2 regions of the Paraburkholderia phenazinium genome follow, and region 2 is predicted to be linked to the other one. Evidence: predicted binding sites of a transcription regulator. Region 2 holds the regulator's gene; the other holds the start of a gene.
What was found. Region 2 encodes FliA, which starts transcription of late flagellar genes. Its sites were predicted from a motif close to CTAAAGTTTNNNNNNNNNNNGCCGNTA; they were not measured.

Region 1: a site for FliA is predicted at 2,156-2,182, ahead of BUS06_RS08135 (DUF4088 family protein). Genes of this name have one in related genera too.

Annotation. Positions count from the first base shown of each region.
Region 1 covers NZ_FSRM01000001.1:1,737,986-1,748,010, reverse strand. The annotation lists gene BUS06_RS08155 (CreA family protein) at 1-5, shown strand, start outside; gene BUS06_RS08150 (helix-turn-helix transcriptional regulator) at 68-895, shown strand; gene BUS06_RS08145 (AzlC family ABC transporter permease) at 1,063-1,743, shown strand; gene BUS06_RS08140 (AzlD domain-containing protein) at 1,740-2,063, shown strand; gene BUS06_RS08135 (DUF4088 family protein) at 2,340-3,116, shown strand; gene BUS06_RS08130 (ATP-dependent helicase) at 3,149-5,260, opposite strand; gene BUS06_RS08125 (hypothetical protein) at 5,396-5,647, opposite strand; gene BUS06_RS08120 (hypothetical protein) at 5,768-6,217, opposite strand; gene BUS06_RS08115 (RNA-binding S4 domain-containing protein) at 6,526-6,744, shown strand; gene BUS06_RS08110 (MATE family efflux transporter) at 6,895-8,292, shown strand; gene panS (ketopantoate/pantoate/pantothenate transporter PanS) at 8,470-9,429, shown strand; gene BUS06_RS08100 (phospholipase D family protein) at 9,840-10,025, shown strand, end outside.
Region 2 covers NZ_FSRM01000001.1:541,247-551,271, reverse strand. The annotation lists gene flhF (flagellar biosynthesis GTPase FlhF) at 67-1,998, shown strand; gene BUS06_RS02655 (MinD/ParA family ATP-binding protein) at 1,991-2,860, shown strand; gene BUS06_RS02650 (RNA polymerase sigma factor FliA) at 2,889-3,623, shown strand; gene BUS06_RS02645 (flagella synthesis protein FlgN) at 3,875-4,318, opposite strand; gene flgM (flagellar biosynthesis anti-sigma factor FlgM) at 4,393-4,749, opposite strand; gene flgA (flagellar basal body P-ring formation chaperone FlgA) at 4,915-6,480, opposite strand; gene flgB (flagellar basal body rod protein FlgB) at 6,701-7,198, shown strand; gene flgC (flagellar basal body rod protein FlgC) at 7,307-7,732, shown strand; gene BUS06_RS02620 (flagellar hook assembly protein FlgD) at 7,744-8,466, shown strand; gene BUS06_RS02615 (flagellar hook protein FlgE) at 8,516-10,015, shown strand.

The DNA.
Region 1 (10,025 bases), 1.2 Mb from region 2:
AGTGAAAGCTGCTTGTACGGTGACAGCCTGCTCGCGCTAAACTGGCAGGCCGAGCCGGATTTCCATCATGACCGTGACCCGTTTCCGCGATTCCGCCCGCTACTGGCGCACGCCGCTTTTGCCTGGCGCGGATCTGCTCACGGCTGAATACCACGATCACGAGTTTTCGCCGCACTGGCACGACGCGTACACCATCCCGGTGATCGTCGCCGGCGCCGAATGCTACCGGTATCTGGGCGCGGACTACGTCGCCGAGGCGGGCAGCGTGCCGATCATCAACCCCGGTGAACTGCACACGGGCGCGCGGGCGATGGAGGAAGGCTGGCGCTACCGCGTGCTGTACGCGCCGGTGGATTTCATCCAGCAACTCGCGGACGACGTCGCCGGTCAGCCCCAGCCATTGCCATGGTTCGAACCCGGCGTGATCCGCGATGTGGAAGTCGCGCAACGGCTCGCACGCGCCCACCGTCTGCTCGAAGCGCAAGCCGATCCGCTCGCGGCCGAAGCCGCGATGCTCGATGCCCTGTCGATGCTGCTCGTGCGCTACTCCGGCGGGCAGACAAAGCCGGCACGGCTCGCCGTCGATGACACCCGCGTCGCGACCATGAAAGAGCGCCTCACCGGCGATCTCGCCACGCCACTCCAGCTAGGCGAACTGGCAAGCGCCGTCGGCCTGTCGCCCTTCCACGCTGCGCGTCTGTTCGCCCAGAGCACCGGCCTGCCGCCGCACGCGTGGCGCAACCAGGTTCGGCTGCAACGCGCACTGGCGCCGCTGCGCGCGGGGGTCTCTGTCACCGAGGTAGCCGCGGCCAGCGGGTTCACCGATCAGAGCCACTTCACCCGGCATTTCCGGCGCGTGTTTGGGGTGCCGCCCGGGCGCTGGCAGGCTAGCTAAGCGCAAGGCACGCGGAAGCAGCGGTCACAGCACCGCAGCAAACCACCATAGCAAGAACGTACAAGCCCTCCCCACCCCGCCGCGGCTATCCTCCGCAGACCAAGGAGGCAAGATTGACCCATACCAGACGCACTGAATTCACCGCCGGCGCGCGCGACATCATCCCGATGATGGTCGGCGCCGCGCCGTTCGGCATGATCTTCGGCACCCTCGTCACATCCGGCCCGCTGCACCTATGGCACGGGCAACTGATGTCGCTCGTCGTTTTCGCCGGCTCGGCGCAATTTATTGCGCTAGGCCTGATCGCAGGCCATACGAGCTTCGCGGTGGTGCTGGCTACCACCCTGGTCGTGAACCTGCGGCACGTCCTATACAGCGCCACGCTCGCGCCCTATGTCTCGAACCTGCCGCTGCGCTGGCGCCTCGCGCTGGGCGGCGTGCTCACCGACGAAGTCTTCGCAGTCGCCTGGGCGCACTACAGGCACCATCCGCCGGGCTCGATCAGCCCGTACTATTTCCTCGGCGCGGGTCTCGCCATGTATCTCAACTGGCAGATCTGGACGCTCGCCGGCCTTCTGTTCGGCGCGGCGTTCCCCGGTCTGCAGTCGCTCGGGCTCGATTTCGCCATGGCCGCCACCTTCATCGCGATCGTCGTGCCCCAACTCGTCGCGCTACGTTATTTCGCCGCGGCCGTCACCGCGGGCGCGCTGGCGTTCTTCTGGCAGGCGTGGCCCTATAAGCTGGGCCTGCTCGGCGCGGTGTTCGCCGGAGTCGTGGTCGGCGTGCTGCTGTCGTTGCCCGGCAGCCAGCGGCGCACGGCAGAGGCGGAGGCGGAGGCGGCACAATGAACTACGCCCTCCTGATTCTCGGCATGGCGCTCATCACGTGGACGATCCGCGCGACCGTTTTCGTGCTCGGCGAGCGGCTGGTGTTCCCGCCGCTCGTGCGGACCGCCCTCGGTTTCGTGCCGGTGACGGTGCTTACCGCCATCATCGTGCCCATGACCGTCTCGCCCCACGGCGGCGACGCCGAACTCACGTGGCGCAATCCGCAACTCGTCGGGGCTCTCGCCGCCGTGGCCGTCAGTGCGCTGACCCGCCGGCCATTGCTCACCATTGCGGTCGGACTCACGGTCTTTTTTGTCTGGCAAGGCGTCGTCCTCAAGTAGAGCGGCCCCCCTGGTTGCAACGCCAGCCTTGTGCAGCGCCGCAACCAGCGCTGCATCCGACGGCCCGCACGCGCCAGCCCCAAGCTCTGCCCCTCAAGTTTTACCCCATTCCGCCGTTATGCAGTCGAGGTCCGCTCGCCGGGAAGTTCTCCCGCTGGTTATGCGGCAACAAGCAAGATCAACCGCGTCGAGCATCGACGTCGCCCTGTCACGGGGGCAGTTCGCAGAAGGCGGCACTTTTGCGGTGCAACGCGGGAGGACCAAACGGGATACGACATGGGTCAAATCACCCTTTCACTCAAAGACGAAACCGTCGCAAACCTGCGCAAGGACTTTGACGCGTTTCTGCGCGTCTCGCTCAAGCTCGACCCGCAGTTCGCCACGCCGTCGTTTGAGGATTTTCTGCGCGCCAAACTGCTCGACAACATGGTGCCGCTCACCGAACACGCGGTGAAGCGGATGTTGCAGGGCGGTCAGTACGCATGGGCTAAACGCACGCTGGACAAGGAATTCCCGGATGTCGTCGCGATCCTGATGCAGCAGGCATCAGAGTTCGGGTTTGGCTTCGCCTCGCGCTCCGAATGGACCCCGGAGGAACTGGCCAAGCAGTGTCACGACTGGGCAGCGGCGATCGTCAAGGAATCGGATGGCGATGCGTCGCTGGTGGATCCGCTCGCCGCGCAGATCAAGAGCGCGGCGCAGGACATCCAGGCGCTCGAAGAGACCATGCAAACGCCGGCATGGCGGCTGGTCGAGTCGCTGCGGCAGCGGGTCTACGAGGCGAAGGTGGCGTGCGAGACGAGCATTGGCAGCACCGCGCGCGAAAAGCTTGGCGAACTACGCGGCCTGTTGCGGTTGGGCATTTCCCACGGCTCGTTCCAGAAACAGGAAGCGCAGCAGATCATGGAATATCTGCGCCTGCTGAAGCCGGAAATCTTTGTCGAAGAGCCGTATGACATTTTCTCGCGGCTCGCGGCGTGGCTACGCGCCTTCTTTACGCCGCCGCCCCGTCCGCAACCACAGCAACAGCAGCCGCGGCAGCAGTCACGTTAAACGGAGCGGGGTGACAGACACCTCGCCCGCGCTCAGTCCCATATCTTTTTCAGCTTCGCCGCGATTTCGAGCTTCGCTTGCGCCGCCGCGGCCAGTCCCGCCGCGCTCGGCGCAACGGGCTCGGGCACGCGCGGCCAGGCATGCGCGTCGAAGAGCGGCAGCAGGTGCGCCGGGATGAAACGCGTGCGCGAGGCCCAAACGTGCCGATCGCCCAGATGCGTCTGGTTATGCACGCAGAAGCGTTGCGGCACGACGATGTGAAGATCCTCCTTCGCACGCGTCATCGCCACGTACAGCAGGCGTCGCTCCTCGTCGATCTCCGCCTCGCTGCCCGTGCCGAGATCCGACGGAATGCAGCCGTCGACCCCGTTCAGCACGAACACATTGCGCCACTCTTGCCCCTTTGCCGAATGGATGGTCGACAGGATCAGATAGTCCTCGTCGAGCATGGGCACGCCGGATTCGTCGCTGGTGGCATCGGGCGGATCGAGCGTCAACTCCGTCAGGAAACGCTCGCGCGAGGCATAGGTGGCGGCGATGCTCTCCATTTGCAGCAGATCCGCATGACGGACGGCCGCGTCTTCGTGATTGCGCTCAAGGTGAGGTTCGTACCAGCGCCGCACCCGTTCGAACTCGGCCGGCCACGACGAGCCCGGGCCGCATACGCTCGACATGAGCGCGACGAATGGCTGCCAGTCTTCCAGTGTGCGAGCCGGTGGGGCGAAGGACGCTAATGCGCTCGCCGTAGCGCCAGGGGCAATTTCAGTCACCGCATCCAGCACACGCGCCGCCGTCGCCGGCCCGACACCAGGCAAGAGCTGCGTGACGCGAAACCCCGCCACCCGGTCACGCGGATTTTCCGCCCAGCGCAGCACGGCCAGCACGTCTTTCACGTGCACCGAGTCGAGAAACTTGAGGCCGCCGAATTTCACAAACGGAATGTTGCGCCGGGTCAGTTCGATCTCCAGCGCGGCGCTGTGATGAGCGGCGCGAAACAGCACCGCTTGCGCCTTCAGCTTCATGCCGGCTTCGCGCGCCTCGAGCACCTGTTCGACCACGTAACGCGCCTGATCGGCCTCGTCCGCCACGCTGACGAGGTGCGGGCGCTGGGCGGATGCCTTGTCCGTCCACAGATTTTTGGTGAAGCGCTCGCTGGCGAGCTCGATCACCGCGTTCGACGCCGCCAGAATCGGCTGCGTCGAGCGGTAGTTACGCTCGAGCGTGACCTGTCTCGCGGGCGGATCGAAGTGGCCCGGAAAATCGAGGATGTTGCGCACCGTCGCGCCGCGAAACGAGTAGATCGATTGGGCGTCGTCGCCCACCACGGTCAGGCCGCGGCCGTCGGGCTTCAACGCGAGGAGGATAGACGCCTGCAGGCGATTGGTGTCCTGATACTCGTCTACCAGCACGTGATCGAAGCGGCCCGCAAGGTCAGCGGCGATCGCCGGTTGCTCGGCCATCAGGGACCAGTAGAGCAGCAGATCGTCGTAGTCAAGCACGCTCTGTTTCTGCTTGGCTTCCACATAAGTGGCAAACAGCAGCCGCAGATCCGCCTCCCACTCGCGGCACCACGGAAACGCGTCGTTCAGCACATCCGCCAACGCCGCGCCGGTGTTGACAACGCGCGAGTAGATCGCGAGGCAGGTGCCCTTCGATGGAAAACGCCGTTCCTTCGCCGAGAGCCCGAGCTCGTGCCGCACGAGGTTCATCAGGTCGGCGGAATCCTCGCGATCGTTGATTGTGAAGGTGGGCGCGAGGCCGATCAGTTCGGCATATTCGCGCAGCAGACGGGCGCCGATGCCGTGAAACGTGCCCGACCACGTCAGACCCTGTGCTACCGCGGCCCGCGCGCCCAGCGCCTGCCCGGCGATGCGCGTCACCCGCCGGGTCATTTCGACCGCGGCCCGGCGTGAAAACGTCAGCAGGAGGATTCGACGGGGATCGACACCCTTGACGACCAGATTGGCGACCCGGTGCGCCAATGTATTGGTCTTGCCCGACCCCGCGCCTGCAATGACCAGCAAGGCGCCGGTCGGCTGCGTGACGTTGCCGGTGTCGTATTCGACGGCTTCGCGCTGCGCGTCATTGAGCCTCGCCAGCCAGGCGGCAGTATCGGACGGCGCGGGTTCGGCAACGGAGAGCACGGTGTCTGGGCGGCAGATAGAGGGTTACAGGGCATGGGCCGCAAAACAGCGCGGCGCCGCATACTGTATATCCATACAACCGGCTCCGACAAGCACCCTTTTTTTCCTCAACCACCGAGACGACGCCCCGCACCCCTACTCCTTCTTCGCGTCCTTTTCCTTCGCATCGGCCGCGGCCTTATCGGCGTCAGACTGCGCCTCCGTCTTCGACTTGTCGGCCTTCGCCTGAGCGACATCGGACTTCTTGTCGGCCTTCGCCTGTTCCTTGGCAGCCTTTTTGTCGGCGTGCGTGGGCGTTGCGGTCGAGTCGTTAGTTTGCGCGAACGCAACCGGCGACACGCAGCCGGCAATCAGCGCCGCAACAATCCAGTTCATGGGCTTATTCATGCAATACCTCCCTCAGGATCACGGACAGGCCATGGACAACCCGTCGATAAAATTGAACGGGCCGGCCGCGGCAAGCCGCGCCGGCCCGTCGGAGCGGCTCACCGCCCCCTTGCTACATGCTTAGTGCTTGACGTCGGAAGCATCATCCTGGTTCGGCGTCTGGCCTTGCATGCTCATCTTCATATCGTTGTTGGCCGTCTGCTTGTCGGCCTTCTTGTTAATCTTGGCGTCACGGACTTGCTGCTTGTACTGCGACTTGGCCGCGGCCTGCTGCTGCTTCAACTCTGCCTTCGACGCCTTCTTCGACGCGCTGTACTGAGCATTGGCCTGCGCATCCGCGTCGCGCTTTTGCACCAGCGGATCGGTCGAGCCCGATGCCGTCAGACGCTGCGGCGCCGGGGTCGGCGGCTGGACGCCTTGCGCGGCCGGAGCCGCTGTATCGGCGCCGGGCGCCGCCATTTGCTGGCCCGCACCGCCGGCATCCGGTTGCGCGTTGGTCTGCGCGAACGCACCGGTAGCGGCAAAAGCAGTCAGGGCGGTACCGATCAGGAGCGAACGAATCTGGGTCATAGCTTTACCTCTCTAAAATTGTTGTCAGGACTCGGGCGGCAAGCCCACCGAAGATGCTGGCGGCGCGTATCGTCCGGTCTGCTGCGCCCCCGCCGTCGAAGTGACGGAAGGTCACGCAGACAGCAGGTTTTTCTACAGACCTGCCCTTTGCGAGTGAAGTTCGCGAGAAACGGTCACTGTTACGCACCGTTTCATTTTCTAACGAAAACATAACCTATGCTTTCAACCAGCATAAGCCAGACTACCTGAGGCTACACATGCGACTTCTGGCTTATGATGCGAACCCCGTTACCCTTGCCGCAATCGCCATGCCCAATCTCGATTTCACCCTGACCGGCGACTATGTCGAATTGCACAATCTCCTGAAGATAACGGGGCTTGCCGACAGCGGCGGCTCCGCCAAACTGATGGTTGCCTCCGGCGCAGTGACCGTGGATGGCCAGGTCGAGCTACGTAAAACCTGCAAAATCCGCGCGGGACAAGTCGTTTTGCTCGGCGACACCCGGATTGCCGTGCACGAGGCATAGCGCCGCCGGAATCGGCTCAGCGCTGGACTGCGGGCTCGCCAAAAATCTGCACCAAAGATGTGCTTACAGATCGACAACAGCTCGCCTACCCCCTAAGCTGTCGGTTTCGATAGAAACGGCACGGACGCGACCTGCTCCGTGCCTCGCTTTATGACCCGATCCGGCCTCTCCCGGGTGGCCGCGCCGCCTACGTTTTCCCGCCACGCCGCCGACACCGCCCGCCTCGCCGCCCCGCTCGCCATTGCCCAACTGTCGCAAATGGCGATGGGCGTCACCGATACGATCCTGCTAGGTTCGCTTGGGCCCGACGCGCTCGCCGCCGGCGGACTTGGCGCGAACCTGTTCTTCGTGGTCGTCACGCTGCTGCAGGGCGTGCTGACGTCGGTGAGCGTAAGCGTCTCGCACGCTCGCGGCGCCCAGGCCGAAGACCGCGTGCCGCACATCTACTGGACCGGCTTCGTGATGTCGATGCTGCTGGCGATCCCCGCCTTCACGGTGCTGTCGCTCGCCACGCCGATCCTGCTTGCCTTTGGCGAGCCGGCCCTACTCGCACACAACGTCGGCGAATACGCCGCCATCCTGCGCTGGGGTGCACCTGCGAGCCTGATCGGGGTCGGCCTGATGCGCTCGTTCCTGCCGGCCATCGGTGCGGCCAAACGTCTGTTATGGGTGTCGCTGGCGGGAGTCTGCGTGAACGGCTTCCTGAACTACAGCCTGATCCACGGGGCGAACGGTTTGCCGCGCCTCGGCTTCCTCGGTTCGGCGACAGCCACCACCATCACCGTGTGGATCACCGCGCTGGTGCTGATGGGTTGGCTGCATCTGCGCCCCCGTTATCGCCACTTCGTCACCGCGACGTGGCCCAGATTGCCGTTGATGGGCGAACTGTTCGGCATCGGCTGGCCGGTGGCGATCACCTATGGCGTCGAGTCCACACTCTTTCTGGCAACCGGCCTGATGGTCGGCGTGCTCGGCGAATCGCAGCTCGCGGCGCATCAGATCGCGCTGAACGTTGCGTCGGTGGCGTTCATGGTGCCGCTCGCGATCGGTCAGGCCGCCAATGTGCGGGTCGGCTTCTGGTCCGGCGCGGGGCAGCCGCTCGCCGCTCGCCACGCGGGCTTCGTGGCGCTCGGGTTGGGCGTCGGATTCATGTCGCTGTCGGGGCTCGTCCTGATCCTCGCGCCGCACTGGATCGTCGGTCTGTATTTACACCTCGACGATCCCGCGAATGCGGCCACGGTGGCGTTGGCCAGTTCGCTGCTTGGCGTCGCCGCGATCTTCCAGATCGTCGACGGTATGCAGACGGTCGGCTCCGGATGTCTGCGCGGTCTCAAGGACACGCGCGTGCCGATGCTGGCCGCCGCGTTCGGCTACTGGGGGATCGGTTTTCCGACCGGCTACACGCTCGCGTTTCATTTCGGGCTTGGCGCACGAGGCCTGTGGTGGGGTCTCGCGGCCGGACTCGCGAGCGTCGCGTTGCTCATGACGCTGCGCTTTCACAAGCTCAGCCTGCGACGCGTACCGGCCGCTGCGCAACCGTCGGTATGACCGCGCCCCGGCTGCCCGCTTGCGCGTCCCATAAGGACGGCACCGGGCACGCATCCAACGCGCGCCGCCTGGCATGCGCCATCCGCACGGCCAGTAATCCGCTGTCCGATGCTTCGACGCCTTGCACGCCGGCCCGCTCGAATTTCCATCCAGAAACAGAACCAAGGACCTCCTGACATGCTTGCCCGGGTTACCCGTCTCTTTCCGCTGTGGGCCGTGCTGGTCTCGCTCGCCGCCTATTTTTCGCCGGCTTCGTTCAGCCCCATCGCGCCGCACGTCACCACCCTGCTGACAATCATCATGCTGGCGATGGGCGTGACCCTTTCCATCGCCGACTTCAGGCGCGTCTTCACCCGGCCCGCGCCGGTCGTCGCCGGCATCGTCCTGCACTATCTCGTCATGCCGCTCGCCGCGTGGGGCATCGCCAGAGTGCTGCACATGCCGCCCGATCTGACGGCGGGCATGGTGCTGGTAGGCAGTGTCGCGAGCGGCACGGCGTCGAACGTCATGATCTATCTGGCGCGCGGCGATGTAGCGTTATCGGTGACGATCAGTGCGTTGTCGACGCTGGTTGGCGTGTTCGCGACGCCGCTGCTCACGCGCCTTTATGTCGACGCCTCGATCGCAGTCGACGTGCGCGGCATGCTGATGAGCATCCTCGAGATCGTCGCACTGCCGATCGTGGTAGGCCTCGTCGTCAACCATCTGTTCGGCAAACTGGTGCGCAAGGTCGAACCGGTTCTGCCGCTGGTGTCGATGATTGCCATTCTGCTGTTCATCTCCGCGGTGGTGGGCGGCACGCAGAAAAGTATCGCGTCGGTCGGTCTCGTGGTGATGCTTGGCGTGGTACTGCATAACGGCATCGGTCTGCTCGGTGGGTATTGGGGCGGCCGCTTGCTCGGATTCGACGAAGCCGTATGCCGCACGCTGGCGATCGAAGTCGGCATGCAGAATTCCGGCCTCGCCGCGACGCTCGGCAAACTGTATTTTTCACCGCTGGCCGCATTGCCCGGTGCCCTGTTCTCGGTATGGCACAACCTCTCGGGATCGCTGCTCGCGGGATACTGGGCAGGTCGCCCGGCCAAAGGTTCCACGCACCCTGACAGAGGGTCCGCGTTCGAGGCGAAACGCAGCTAAGGGTAACGCTGCGCGCTCGTCATCGATGAGCGCGCAGCGACACTCGCAATCATGCTGCGCAGGTGTCGCCCACGAGTGCAACCAACCCGTATATCGTTAGCATGACGAATCACACCGCAGACCCCTACGTCGCAACACCATCCCTGCCGGGTTGAGACGCCAGCCGCTCTCATGAACATCAGGCGCAAGTGCGACGTCGCATGCTTGCCCGATCAATTCCCCTTAGAATGCTTTCCTCGAAAGAGCACAGATGCATCGGGTGTACGCCCTGAACGTTGCACTTCAGGCCGTGCGCGAACCGAATCCAGCGGAGGAATAACGTGCCGGCGTACGACAGCAACAACAACATCACGTCGCAATATCGTCAACGTCCACCAAGGACGACACCATTCGCGAGCACCGCAGTGCGAATGGCCACGCGCATCGGCAAGCATTGCTTGCTAGTGTGCGCCGCAGCGGCACTTTTGACCGCCTGCGCAAGCCGGCCGCCCGCGGCCGCATTCGATCGTCCCGTCACACACGCACTGCCGACCACTACCACGACACCACTGAGCACCGCTCTCTCGCCCATCGAAAGCGCGCATCCTGACGAATCC
Region 2 (10,025 bases):
TCGCAATAATCGATCTCAATGGAAAGCGGTATGTCGCCGGTCCGTCAACCTCATCGGGGGTCCAGCTTGAACATTCGTAAATTTGTCGGTGCTACCAGTCGTGACGCGCTACGCCTCGTTCGTGAGGCGTTGGGCCCCGACGCGGTCGTGCTGTCGAACCGCACGATCGAAGACGGCACCGTCGAGATCGTGGCGCTCGCCGATAGCGAGCTCGCGGCAATCGCTCCGAAGGCGCGTAACGGCGCGAATAACGGCAGCAGCGCAAACAGCGCGGCCCCTGCGATGAGCCCGGCAGCACCGGCACCGCGCAGCACGCCGATGATGCAGTCCAATCCGTACGCGAGCGGCATGCCGGACGTGTTTTCGTCGGTGTTCGGCGCAAGCCCGGAAGCCGGCACGGAGAGCATGTCGGCCAGCAACGCGCCGGCACAAGCCGCTGCACCCGCACAGGCAGCCGTAACGGAAGAGCCGGCCACGGCCTCGCCGTACGCTTCGTCGGCTCAGGCCGCACCGCTCGCGCCGCAGGCTCAAGCCGCTCACGCGGCGCAAAGCGCGCCTTCGATGCAAGCCGCACCGCAGGCGCAGATGCCGCAGATGCCGCGCTCGGGCGACGACATCCGCGCCGACGTGCTGAAAGCCGCCGGCGTCCCGGCGCCGCAGTTTATGCCGTTCTCGCCGGCCACGCCGCGCACGATAGCGGAAACGAATCCCTGGCTGATCGACCACGCCCGCAATATCGCCGGCAAGCAGCAAGGCGCCTACAGCGCACGGCCTTCGTCGATGACACCGGCCGCCGCGATGGCCAAGGGCCTCGGCGCACCGGTCGACATCCAGGTCGGCACGCGTCAGCCGTCGAACCTCGCCGACACGCCCGACTGGGCCCGCGAAGCTGCACAACTCGCCGCGCGCCGCGCTAGCAGGAAGCCGAGCCCGGCCACTCCGGCGGACGACGCACGTGCCGCAGCCGGCACCACCGCCAGCGTCACCGAAGCGATCAAGGCTCGCATGGAGCAGGTCGTCAACGAAACGGTGATGAGCGAGCTCTCCTCGATGCGCGGCATGATGGAGGAACACTTCGCCGGTCTCCTGTGGGCCGACCGCCAGCGTCGCAGCCCGACGCGCGCCTCGCTCACCAAGCACCTGTTCGCCGCCGGTTTCTCCGCGCAACTGGTGCAGATGATGGTCGACAACCTGCCGCCCGAGATCGACAACATGGAAGGCGGGATGGACTGGGTGCGCAACGTGCTCGAGTCGAACCTGCCGATCATGGAAAACGAAGACGCGCTGATGGAGCGCGGCGGCGTGTTCGCCCTGATGGGCCCGACGGGTGTCGGCAAGACCACGACCACGGCCAAGCTTGCCGCGCGTTGCGTGATGCGCTTCGGCGCCAGCAAGGTGGCACTCCTGACGACCGACAGCTACCGGATCGGCGGTCACGAGCAACTGCGCATTTTCGGCAAGATCCTCGGCGTTTCGGTTCACGCGGTGAAGGACGGCGCCGATCTGCAACTGGCGCTCGCCGAGCTGCGCAACAAGCACATCGTGCTGATCGACACGATCGGCATGAGCCAGCGCGACCGCCTCGTCTCCGACCAGATCGCCATGCTGTGCCGCGCCGGACAACCGGTGCAGCGCCTGCTGCTGCTGAACGCAACGTGCCATGGCGACACGCTCAACGAAGTCGTGCAGGCCTATCAGCGCGGGCCGGATCAACAGCCGCTCGCCGGCTGCATCCTCACCAAGCTCGATGAAGCGACCAACCTGGGCGGCGTACTCGACACGGTGATCCGCTACAAGCTGCCGGTGCATTACGTCTCGACCGGGCAGAAGGTGCCCGAGAACCTGTACGTCGCAACCAAGAAATTCCTGATCAAAAGCGCTTTCTGCATTCCGCGCGACAGTTCGCCGTTCGTGCCGCAGGACGACGATATTCCGGCCTTGCTTTCGGCGCTCTCAGCACGCTCGACGGCCGAACTGCACGAGGTCCGCTTTGGATAAGGTCGTCTCGGATCAGGCAGAAGGACTGCGGCGCCTGCTGGCCCGCAGCGGTTCAAGAGTGCTGGCGGTAACGGGCGGTTCGACCAGCGTCGGATGTACCACGACCGTCGTCAATCTGGCGGCGGCACTCGTGGAGCAGGGCAAGGATGTACTCGTGATCGACGAGTGCCTTGGCGATTACTCGGTGGGCGCCATGCTCGGCGGCGTACAGGGGGCGGCCAACTTCGCCGCCGTGGTACGCGGCGAGATATCGCTCGACGCCGCCGTAGCGCGTCATGCACTGGGCTTTTCAGTGCTGAGCGCCTCGCGCAGCAATCGCGAAGGCTACACGGCGGCGCAACTGAGTGTGGTGCTGGACGGTCCCGCGGACATCGTGTTGATCGATGCGCAACTCGACCGGCTCGGCCAGCTCTCTGCGCTGGCGATGCAGGCGCACGACCTGTTGATCGTCACGCGCGTCGCTGCGCAGGCGATTACCGATGCGTATGCCTGCATGAAGCGGCTGCATTACGCGCACGGCATCGGGCAGTTCCGGGTGCTGGTGAACCATGTGCATAGCGTCACCGACGCGCACACCGCTTTTGAAAACCTCGCGGGGGTGGCGGGGCGTTATCTGACTGTGTCGCTGGAAGGCGCGGGCTGTATCGCCGCCGACCCGCGCATGGCCCGGGCGCTCGAACTGTCGCGCTGCGTGGTCGACGCGTTTCCGTCGACCCCTGCTGCGCGGGACTATCGGCACCTCGCCGCCGAATTGCAGTACTGGCCAATGCGGCCAGCGATGTCGTCACGTCACCAATGGGTGGCGCCGGCGGCAGTAACAGCGGCGCAACACGCCGACCAACCGTCTGTGCAGCACGCCTGAAGGGCGGGGCGCGGACAAGGGGAGCACGATGTACAACGCTCAGGGAAAGATTTCCCAAGCCGAGGTTCTGACCAAATACGCACCGCTGGTGCGGCGGCTCGGCTTGCAGCTGGTAGCGAAGATGCCGGCGAGTGTCGATCTCGACGATCTGATTCAGGCCGGCATGATCGGCCTGCTGGATGCTGCGAGTCGCTACAAGGAAGACCAGGGCGCGCAGTTCGAAACGTATGCGAGCCAGCGGATCCGCGGCGCGATGCTCGACGAGTTGCGCAGCAACGACTGGCTGCCGCGCAGCCTGCGCCGCACCTCGCGCGAGGTGGAGACGGCCGTGCATCAGGTCGAACAGACACTCGGCCGTTCGGCGAGCGAGACGGAAATTGCCGGTCACCTCAAGATGCCGCTCGACGAGTATCAGGCGATGCTGCAGGACCTGCATGGCAGCCAGCTGATCTACTACGAAGACTTCGATCGCTCCGCCGACGATGAGCCGTTCCTCGACCGCTACTGCGTCGATCATTCGGACCCGCTCTCGGCACTGCTCGACGAAAGCCTGCGCTCGGCGCTGGTCGAAGCGATCGAGCGTCTGCCGGAACGCGAAAAGCTGTTGATGTCGCTCTACTACGAACGCGGCATGAATCTGCGCGAGATCGGTGCGGTGATGGAAGTTAGCGAATCGCGGGTTTGCCAGCTGCATAGCCAGGCGGTTGCACGGCTGCGCACGCGTCTGCGCGAGATGGCCTGGGCCAAGGCTGAAGCGGAGTAACACCACGGCGGCCGGCGGTTCACCGCCGTTACCCGCCGCTCATGATTCAAGCGCAATGAGCGCCGTCCCGATGTAAAGGGACGGCGCTTTTTTTGTGCTGAGAGGAAAGCAGGAAAAGTGCGGCAAGCGCAGGTGGCGGACAGGCGCCAAACGGCAGGCTGCGCTGAGTTGGTCTGAAAACGGTCAGACCGACTCAGCGAGCATTCAGGACAGACTGGATTGGAGTTCGATGAGCGGGGGAGCGTCCGGAATTACAGGCCGCCGAACCCTGGCACTCGTCCATCCGGCCCATACAGCGAGGGCTTTTTCGGACGCACCTGCAGCACCTCGAGGGCGCGCTGGTTGTATTCCATGCGGGTGCGGATCAGCACACCGTTGGTCTTGTTGGAGCGGCGTGCGCGCTCTACCGATTGCTGCAGCAACGACCACTGCTCGGCGAGCTTCGGGTCGCGCCCGGCGGCTAGCTCGATGCCGTTCCATCCGGCCGGCAGACCCATTTCGGCGAGCTGCGCGTCGCGGATCTTCTCGAGCGAGGCCAGCTTGCCGACCAGTTCGGTTTTCTTTTCGACAACCGGCCGCAACATCTCGGCCGGTTCCACCTGGGTTAGCGCTTTCTGCTCGATAGCCAGAACAGAAGCGAATTCTTCGATGGTCGAGTACTCATCGATCACAGTGGCAAGCAGCGCGTCTTTCATCACAAGTCGCTCTCACGGCGCCCGCACAAAGCGTGCGGGCCGGGTTTCAAGGTGACGCCTCGCGGCGTCCAACCTCAATTGCCGGTCGCCGGGGCTCTCGTTTGCAACAAACTGCGCGTCGTGTCGAGCACGCCGTCAGCAATCTTGCCCGGATCGATCGTCAGCGTGCCGTTCTTGATGGCCTGCTTGATCGATTCGACGTGAGCGGTGTCGATGTCTGCCGAACCCGATGCCGCCAGGCTGCGCAGGCTGGACGACAGGCCCGACAGGCTCACATTCGCGTCGCCACCCGAGCCGGTGGCGGCTTGCGCGGCGGCTGCCGCGCTTTGGGCGGTCGAAGCCGCCGGGGCCGAGCTGTCCTGCTGGGTACGCGTTGCCGCGCTGCCCGTCAGACTGTCCGGCATGCTATTGGTGGTGGAATCGATTTTCACGATTGGCTTCCTGAACTATTTGATTCCTTTAACGGCATTCAAGAAACCAAACTTTAGCTCAATCGATGTATCCGTTTGTAACGGCCCCACCGGCCGCCTTCTTCCCCCAAAACCCTTTGAACGCCACTGTCACGGGCGCCATTTTCAGGTTCAGATCCCGGGTATCTACATCTGGATCTGGACCGTCGAACTGTCCTTCACGATTCCCATCAGGATCTGCCCGGTTGAGGTTTTCACCCTGACCGGTTGCCCTGGCGTCGCATTGCTGAGCGCGCTGCCTTCCGACGAAATCGAGAAGCCGTCGCCCTGCGCCACCACCCGCACACTCTGTCCGGCCGTCACCTGGGCGGCGCTCTTCAGCATGTCCTGACGCAGCGGAAAGCCCATACTCACGCGCATCAACGTGACCGAACCGACTGCCTGTGACGGCACGGTGACGATCGACGCCGGCAGCAGGGTCAGGTCGCCGTCGCGAGGAACCAGATCGGCGTCGGAAATCACCTCGCCAGGCATCATTGCCCGCGCGGCGACGTAGTAAGTCGCATGGATCGAGACTTTCGCCTGCAGCCAGACCGTCCATGGGTGGCCACTCGTGCAGCGCACCGCCACCGTCGTGCGGCCCCACAGGCGCGCGCCGGGCGGCATGAACGCCTGCAGCGTGTCGCAGGCGGCAAGCCCGCGCGGGAAAGCCTGGGCAACGCTCAGTTCGACCTGGCCCGGCAGGCCATTGGCCTGCTGTTTGAGAAAGTCCAGCGCGGCGGTGTGGATCAGCTGGCCGTCTTCCTGACCTTCGGGCACGGGCTGGCTGGCCTGAGCCGGCTGCGATGCCTGAATTGCGGCAGCAGTCTGGACCGGTTGAACCCTGGAGGCGGCCACCACCGGCTTGGGCGCCGGTTGCGGAGTCTGCGCTCGCTGCAGCGCCTGAACGGCCTGAGCCGCCTGAGCCTGTTGCAGCGCCTGAATTGCCTGCGCGCGCTGCGCGGCTTCCGCCAGCGCCTGCGCCTGATTCTTTACGGGGAGTGTCGTTTGAGCCGGCGCGGCAGCAACGTGAGGCGCCGGATTGCGGCCTGCCGCGCTTGCGCCCAGTTCGGGCGGCTCGCCGCGCGAAGCGAGGCTGTCGATTTCGACGCTGCTCGCAGCGGTCACGGCGGGTGCCACGGCCGGTACGCCGACAGGTGCGGCAGCCGGGGCGGCATTCACGGGCCGCAGTGCGGCGCCGTACGTCGCACGCGCCGGCATCGACGTGACGACCACCGGCACGACCTGGCTCGCGGCGAGCGCGGGATTCATATTGACGCGGGTAAGGCTGGCCGTATTCGCCGGGCTGGCTTGCTGGATGACCGTCGTGTTCGCCGGAACATCTGGCGCGCCGGGCGCGGATGCCTCATCGGTACCCGGAATCACAATGGCACCGCTCGCGTTCGACAGCCTGGTAAAGCGGTCGGTCGATTGCGGCGTCGAAGACTGTGCAGGCGGTGCGAGCGTCGCCGCGAGCTGCGGGTTGATCGTCCGCGGGCTGGCATTGCTGGAAGTCGCCAGCGCGGTCATGCGCGCGAGATCGGCGGGGTTCTGTTCGCCCGGACCGGGAATCACGATCGGGCCGCCGGCCTCCTGGGCCAATGCCGCAGACGCACACCACGCACCCGCCACGGCACACACCAGCCAGGCGGCAGTGTGTCGTGCAACGATGCGGCGCCGCGGCGGCAGCACATCGGGAGTGGATCGGGCCATCGTGCATCTCCAGCGTGAGGCAAGGGTACGAGTTGCATTCTAGTGACGCGGCTCCTGGCGCAAACGTTGAATAGAGGCGACCTTCCCCGGTTATTCAGAAGATTGCCGCTTGCCTGCCCCGCCTAAGATGCATCTCATGCAAAAAGCCCTTTTGGGTCGCCGCAGATGTTGTGCTCCCTGATCGAGCGCCAGACGCGGGAACGTTATCCGGAGATTTTTCATGCTAGATAAACTCGATGCCGAATTCGCCTTTGGCCGTCAGGCGCTCGATGTCCGCTCCTACCGGCAGGAACTGCTGTCGTCGAACATTGCGAATGCCGACACGCCGAACTACAAGGCGCGTGACGTCGATTTCTCGTCGACGCTCGCGGGCGCTCTGAGAAAGACGGACGGCAGCAGCACCGGCACCGGCGCATCGAACAACTCGACGCTGGCGATGGCGCAACCTGCCGGCGTGACGAGCGGCATGACGATGGCCTCGACCGAACCGGGCCACATGGCCGGCAAGGCCAGCCTGATTGCGACCGGCGGTCCGAGTGACGACTACGGCCAGTTGCAGTACCGCATTCCGACTCAACCCTCGCTCGACGGCAACACGGTGGACCTCGACGCGGAACGCGTGCAGTTCGCCGATAACTCGCTGCACTTCGAGTCGGCCATGACGGAAGTTTCGAATCAGATCAAATCGATGCTGTCGGTGATCACGTCGGGCTCCTGATGGAGTCCGGTGCGACGACCGGCGCACATGCTGGATGTAACCGCTAAAAACCACGCCCACGGGAAACAATCAAGCCGGAACCTGCCGGCAGGAGAGGTCGGAGAAGCTATGCCATCCCTGATGAATATTTTCAATGTCGCCGGTTCGGCCATGTCGGCCGAATCGCAGCGGCTCAACGTGACGGCGTCGAACCTGGCGAACGCCGACAGCACGACGGGTCCTGACGGCCAGCCGTACAAGGCCAAGCAGGTCGTGTTCGCGGTCAACCCGATCGGCGGCGCGCGCACCGCATCCGGCCAGCAGGTGGGCGGTGTGCAGGTGACCGGCGTGGTCGACGATCCGACGCCGATGAAGCAGACCTACGACCCGGGCAACCCCGCGGCCGACGCGAACGGCTACGTCACGATGCCGAACGTCGATCCGGTGGAAGAAATGGTCAACATGATCTCGGCGTCGCGCGCTTACCAGGCGAACGTCGAAACCTTGAACACAGCGAAGCAGTTGATGCTGAAAACACTCACGATCGGAACCTGAGGAGCGCCTCCTTGACTACTTCAACCACCATCGGCGGCAGCGGGACCCAGGTCTCGCAGACGCTGCTCGATACCATGAACGGCACGGGCTCGGCGAGCAGTGCGTCGAGCAGCAGCTCGAGCAGCTCGGCGACCTCGGGTGCGAATCTGCAAAGCACCTTCCTGCAGCTGCTGATTACGCAGATGCAGAACCAGGATCCGACCAATCCGATGGACAGCTCGCAGATGACCTCGCAGCTCGCGCAGATCGACACCGTGACGGGCATCAGCCAGTTGAACACGTCGCTCAGCTCGCTGGCGACGCAGCTCAACGCAGGCCAGACCTCGCAGGCTGCACTGCTGATCGGTTCCAGCGTGCTGGCCCCAGGCAATTCCATTTCGGTGACCTCCGGCAAGGCGACCGAATTCGGCGTGCAGCTGGCCTCGGCGGCGTCGGACATGAAGGTCAACGTCGTGAACTCGGCAGGCCAGATCGTCAACACGCTCGATCTGGGCGCGCAACCGGCCGGCACCGTGCCGGTCACGTGGACCCCGGTCGATTCGACGGGTGCCGCACTGCCGACGGGCACCTACACGATCACCGCCACCGGCACGATCAACGGTGCTGCAGGCGTTGGCACGACCCTGACCCCGGGTACCGTGGAAAGCGTCGTACAGGGTACCGGCGGCGCACCGAGTCTCGTGCTGTCGAATGGCAATACGGTCGCCCTGACTTCGGTCGCGGCAGTCCTCTAAGCAATCAGTTCAACCAGATTTAGACATTTCCCGGAACGGAGAATACGTCATGGGTTATCAGCAGGGTTTGAGCGGCCTCGGGGCTGCATCGAGCGATCTCGACGTGATCGGCAACAACATTGCCAACTCGGATACGATCGGCTTCAAGAGCGGTACGGCAGTGTTCGCCGATATGTATGCGAACTCGGTTGCCACGGCCGTGAACAACCAGATCGGTATCGGCACGCAGCTCGCCGAAGTGCAGCAGCAGTTCTCGCAAGGCACGATCAATACGACCGGCCAGGCACTGGATGTCGCCATCAACGGCAACGGCTTTTTCCAGATGTCGAATAACGGCTCGCTCACGTATTCGCGCAACGGCGTGTTCCAGCTCAGCAACACGGGCAATATCGTGAACGCTCAAGGACTCGAGCTGATGGGCTATGCCGCGAATTCCAGCGGCATCATCAACAGCGCGCAAACGGTGCCGCTGACCGTGCCGACTACCAACATCGCACCGACGCAGACCACCACCATTACGGCGCAGCTCAACCTGGACGCTCAGGATTCGCTGATGCTCGGCACGCCGGCTGTGAATGTGACCACGACCGGGACGCTGGCGAGCAGCGGTGCGACGATTACGACCGCTTCGGCTGGATCGAATAACGACGACTACACGATTACCTTTACGAGCCCGACGGCGTACACGGTAACCGACGCCGACAACGCCGCTAACGACAGCAGCGGAACCTACACGGCAGGCACCGCCATTACGCTGGGCAATGGCCAGACGGTCACGCTGACGGGTACGGCAGCAGCCGGTGACACGGTAGCGGTTACGCCGACCCCAACCACTTTCGACGCAAGCAACTCGTCGACCTACAACTACTCGACTTCGACCCAGGTGTACGACTCGCTGGGCGGCTCGCAGACGGTCAACATGTACTTCGCCAAGACCGGCTCCGGCGCATGGGACGTCTACGCAGGCGTCGCAGGCGGCACGGCAAGTCTGGTCGGCACGGCAAGTTTCAACACCTCCGGCGCGCTGACCGGCATCACGAGTGTCGCGTCTACGACCGCGTCGGACTCGATCGCCTTCACGATTCCGAACACCGACGGTTCCGGCACGCCGCAGGCGCTGACGCTGGATCTTGCCGGTACGACCCAGTACGGCAGCACGGACGGCGTGAACAACCTGCAGCAGAACGGCTTTGCCGCCGGCCAGCTGACGAGCTTCACGGTCGGCACGACCGGCATTCTCACCGGCAACTATTCGAACGGTCAGACGGCCTCGCTCGGCCAGGTCGTGCTCGCCAACTTCAACGATCCGAACGGCCTCGTCGACCTCGGCAACAACGAGTACGCACAGACCGCCGCGTCGGGCGCAGCGCAGATCTCGACGCCGGGCAGCACCAACCACGGCACGCTGCAAGGCGGCGCGGTGGAAGATTCGAACGTGGACCTGACCAACGAACTGGTCAACCTGATCACGGCGCAACGCGACTATCAGGCGAACGCGCAGACGATCAAGACGCAGCAGACCGTTGACCAGACCCTGATCAACATGTAAGGGCAACAGG